DNA from 2 places in the Streptomyces sp. NPDC018833 genome. Region 2 is predicted to be linked to the other one. Evidence: riboswitches for the same ligand, from Rfam matches in the RefSeq annotation. Region 2 holds a riboswitch; the other holds the start of a gene.
The links. Region 2 has a riboswitch for cobalamin ahead of ACH5AF_RS22770 (ribonucleoside-diphosphate reductase subunit alpha). Riboswitches for the same ligand answer to the same signal wherever they lie in the genome.
Positions count from the first base shown of each region.

Region 1: linked by a shared signal. The riboswitch ahead of ACH5AF_RS32855 (cobalamin biosynthesis protein) and the one ahead of ACH5AF_RS22770 (ribonucleoside-diphosphate reductase subunit alpha) in region 2 are both predicted to bind cobalamin.

Region 1 covers NZ_JBIRZM010000024.1:46,301-48,493, reverse strand. The annotation lists gene ACH5AF_RS32865 (anion permease) at 1-553, shown strand, start outside; gene ACH5AF_RS32860 (hypothetical protein) at 566-787, shown strand; cobalamin riboswitch at 934-1,076, shown strand; gene ACH5AF_RS32855 (cobalamin biosynthesis protein) at 1,166-2,116, shown strand; gene ACH5AF_RS32850 (cobyric acid synthase) at 2,113-2,193, shown strand, end outside.
Region 2 covers NZ_JBIRZM010000011.1:234,668-236,860, forward strand. The annotation lists gene ACH5AF_RS22770 (ribonucleoside-diphosphate reductase subunit alpha) at 1-1,176, opposite strand, end outside; cobalamin riboswitch at 1,315-1,448, opposite strand; gene ACH5AF_RS22775 (Uma2 family endonuclease) at 1,555-2,139, shown strand.

The DNA of each region.
Region 1 (2,193 bases), on a different contig from region 2:
CCTCGGCACCTACCTCGGCGGCTGGCGCATCATCCGCACCATGGGCAAGGGCCTGACCGACCTGCAGCCGCAGCAGGGCTTCGCCGCCCAGACCGGTGCGGCGAGCGTCATCCTCGCCTCCTCCAACCTCGGCTTCTCGCTGTCGACCACGCACTCGTGCTCCGGCGCGGTGATGGGCGCGGGTCTCGGCCGCAAGGGCGGTGTGGTCCGCTGGTCCACCGCGACCCGGATGTTCGTCGCCTGGGGTCTGACCCTGCCGGCCGCGGGTCTCGTCGCGGCGGGCTCGGAGTTCGTCACCAAGCAGGGTTCCTGGGGCGTCGCGGCCGTGGCCGTCTTCCTGGTCGCGTCCTGCGTCGCCATCTGGTTCGTCTCCCGCCGCCAGGTCGTCGACCACACCAACGTCAACGACGTCTCGGACGGGGAGCCGGCGGGCGTCGTCACCGCGGCCATCGCGGCCGTCACCCCGCCGCCCGCGGGCGAGCTCAAGACCACCATCCCGGCCCCGGCCACGCCGCCGGCCGACCCCGAGCCGGTCCGTCCGGCCACGGTGTAAGGAATCATCAGCATGAAGATCGACTGGGCAGCTCTCGGCTCCGTGTTCAGCGTGAGCCTGATCGCCACCGTCGCCCTGGTGGGCCTGTTCACCCTGGGCATCGTGGGCCTGACCAAGCACGAGACGGCGAGCGCGAACGGCGGATCGGCCACCATGGTCCGCACCGGCGCCTACGCCTGCTTCGCCCTGTGCGCCGCGGCCGTGACGTACGGGATCTATCTCATCGTCACCTGACTCCCGCTGACACCTGTCGTCCGCTGACGACGCCGTCCCGCTCGGAGCCGGGCCGGAGGCACCCCGTGTGCCTTCGGCCCGGCTTCGGCGCATCCGGGATGTGGGGCTTCGCACACTGTCCTGCCGCAGGTCAAGGGTGAGTTGACGGGCGTTCGCGGGCATGGTGGACTGCCGGGGCCAAATACGGCGGCAGAAGAGGAAGTCCGGTGCGAATCCGGCGCGGTCCCGCCACTGTCATCCGGCGCACATGCCGGGGAGCCAGGAACTCTCACCGCCGGTCACGTCGAACCAGGGCGCGGACCCTGAGTGAGGACCTCACCATGCCTGGCTGCCGTTCAGCCCTGTCCGTCGGACACCACCTGCGGGACCACTGACCCGATGCGTGCCGACCGTGTATTCGTGTACGGCGCCGCCGCCGGCCTCGCCAGTGACCTGCTCGTCGGCGACCCCCGCCGCGGGCATCCCGTGGCCGCCTTCGGGCGGGCCGCGGGCGCCGTGGAGCGCCTGCTGTGGCGCGACCACCGGGGCTGGGGCGCCCTGCACACCGCCGTGTGCGCGGGCGGCGCCGCGGCTCTGGGCGCGGTGGCGTCCCGTGCCGTGCGCCGCTCCCCCGTCGCGTCCGTCGCCCTGACCGCGGCCGCCACCTGGGCCGTGGTCGGGGGCACGACGCTGGGCCGGGAGGCCCGCGTCATCGGCGAGGCACTGGCCGCGGGGGATGTCGAGGCTGCCCGTGCGCGGCTGCCCCATCTATGCGGGCGTGACCCGCAGGCCCTGGACGAACAGCAGATCGCCCGTGCCGTCGTCGAGTCGGTCGCCGAGAACACCTCGGACGCCGTCGTCGGCGCGCTGGTGTGGGGCGCGGTCGCGGGTGTTCCCGGGCTCGTCGGCTTCCGGGCGGTGAACACGCTGGACGCGATGGTGGGCCACAAGTCACCGCGCCACCGGCGCTACGGCTGGGCCTCCGCGCGGCTCGACGACGTGGCGGGCTGGCCCGGCGCACGGCTCACCGCGGCGCTCGCCGCCGTGGCGGGCCCGGACCCACGCGGGGCGGTCCGCGTGTGGCGCGCCGACGCGGCGAAGCATCCGAGCCCCAACGCGGGCCCGGTGGAGGCATCGTTCGCGGGCGCGCTCGGCGTACGGCTGGGCGGGACCCTGTCGTACGGGGGCCGCGTCGAGCACCGGCCTGTGCTGGGCGGGCAGGGCCGAGCGGTGGAGTTCGGCGACATCGACCGGGCCGTGCGGCTGTCGCGGCGTATCGGAATGCTGACGCTCGTGGCGTGCGCGGGAGCGCGGCTCGCCTACGGGGCCATGAGGGGGAGGCGTACATGAGCGGTGGCGGACTGCTGGTCGCGGGGACCACGTCGGACGCGGGCAAGAGCGTCGTCACCGCCGGGATCTGCCGCTGG
Region 2 (2,193 bases):
CCGGCGGGCGAGGCCGGCGGCCTCGGCCCGGCGGTAGGCCGCGTCGAACGCCTCGCCCCACAGGTCGACCAGTTCGGGCACGTCGGCCGGTGAGAACAGCGACCAGTCGGAGTCGGCCTCGACGCGCCGCATGAACTCGTCGGGGATCCAGTGCGCGAGGTTGAGGTTGTGCGTACGCCGGGCGTCCTCACCGGTGTTGTCGCGCAGCTCCAGGAACTCCTCGATGTCCGCGTGCCAGGTCTCCAGGTAGATCGCGGCGGCGCCCTTGCGCCGGCCGCCCTGGTTCACGGCGGCGACGGAGGCGTCGAGGGTCTTGAGGAACGGGACGATGCCGTTGGAGTGGCCGTTGGTGCCGCGGATCAGCGAACCCCGGGCGCGGATGCGGGAGTACGAGAGCCCGATGCCGCCCGCGTGCTTCGAAAGGCGCGCGACCTGGTGGTAGCGGTCGTAGATCGAGTCGAGTTCGTCGAGGGGTGAGTCCAGCAGGTAGCAGGACGACATCTGGGGGTGGCGGGTGCCGGAGTTGAAGAGCGTGGGGGAGGAGGGGAGATAGTCGAGCCGGCTCATCAGGCCGTACAGGTCGGCCACCTCGTCCACCGCGCGGGTGCTGCCCGTCTTTGAATCGGATGCAGTCTCGGCGAGGCCGGAGGCTACGCGCAGCATGAAGTGCTGTGGCGTCTCGATGACCTGACGGCTGATGGGGTGGCGCAGGAGGTAGCGGCTGTAGAGCGTGCGCAGGCCGAAGTAGCCGAAGCGGTCGTCGGCACCCGGGTCGATCAGTGCGTCGAGCCTGGCGGCGTGCCGGGCCACGAACGCGGCCGTGCGGTCGGCGATCAGGCCCTCGCGGTGGCCGACCGAGACGGAGGCGGAGAACGACACCGCGCCCTCACCCGCAGCCTCGTCGGCGATGGTGCGGGTCAGCAGCCGGGCGGCGAGACGGGAGTAGGCCGGGTCCTCGGAGATGAGGCCGGCGGCGGCATCGGTGGCGAGGGAGCGAAGTTCGGCCGCGTCGGATCCGGCGTGCCGGCCGCGCAGCGCGGCTGCGGCGACCCTGCCGGGGTCGGCGTCGGGCAGATCGGCGGTGAGGTCCGTCAGGGTCCGCAGAAGTACGGTCCCGGGGCCGTCCGCGGTCCGGTCTGCGGTGCCTGAAGCCGGATCGGCTGGCGCGATGGTCATGTGGTGCTCTCCCTCGCTCGGCTCTGGGCCGGCGGAGGGCGGGGCCATTCGGTCGCCGGATCCGCGTACGGGCAAGCACGACTGATGGCGTCCACCGGCCCAACCGCGAGGCCCGGACGTCTCGGCACCCGGTTCGGTCGAGCCGGATGCACCGTCGGCAGGTCCTCGGACTTGTCGGATACGGCGAAGCGCACCGGATCACACCGTTGCGGGACAGTTCCGGATTCGCACCGGATTCCCCTGCGGCGACAGCGAGCATGAGCATACATGTGGGGGCGGGTGGCTGCGCATGCCCCCACATGTTGTGTCTCCGTGGCGAACGGAAGGCCGGGCGGTGAGCTGTGAACCTCGCTATCGTGGTGGACGAAGGGAGGGTCCATGACCGTGACCACCGATCGCCCGCACCTGGACACCGACGACTTCGACGAGGTCTTCCGGATACTGGCCCGCACGACCGAGGGCGTGCGTCTGGAACTGATCGACGGGAAGCTCAGGAGCAAAGCGGTGCTGGACGGGGATCACGGGCGCATCATCCAGTGGCTGACGCGCATCTGCATGCAGGCGCGTCCGGAGCTGTGGCTCCATCCGGACCAAGGCCTGAAGGTGCAGGAGTACCGGAAGGGCCGGGCCAGGCCGGACGGCTCCCTGGCTCCCAGTGACGCCTTCGTCGGCCAAGGCGAGTGGGCAGACCCCGACCAGGTGCTCATGGCCGTCGAGGTCACCTCGTACGACTCGGACACCGACGAACGCGACCGCGTCGAGAAGCCACGCTCGTACGCCCAGACGGGCATCCCGGTCTACTTGCTGATCGACCGGGACAGCTGCGAAGTGACGGTCTTCAGTCAGCCCGACGGCGTGCGCTACGAGAACGCCCACACCGTGCCCTTTGGCAAGGACATCAGCCTGCCGGCACCAGTGGACATCACCCTGGTGACCGAGCAGCTCAAGGACTGGGTGAACTGACCGCACGACGAAGGGCCGTCGCATCTCCCCCGGGGAGACGCGACGGCCCTTGCG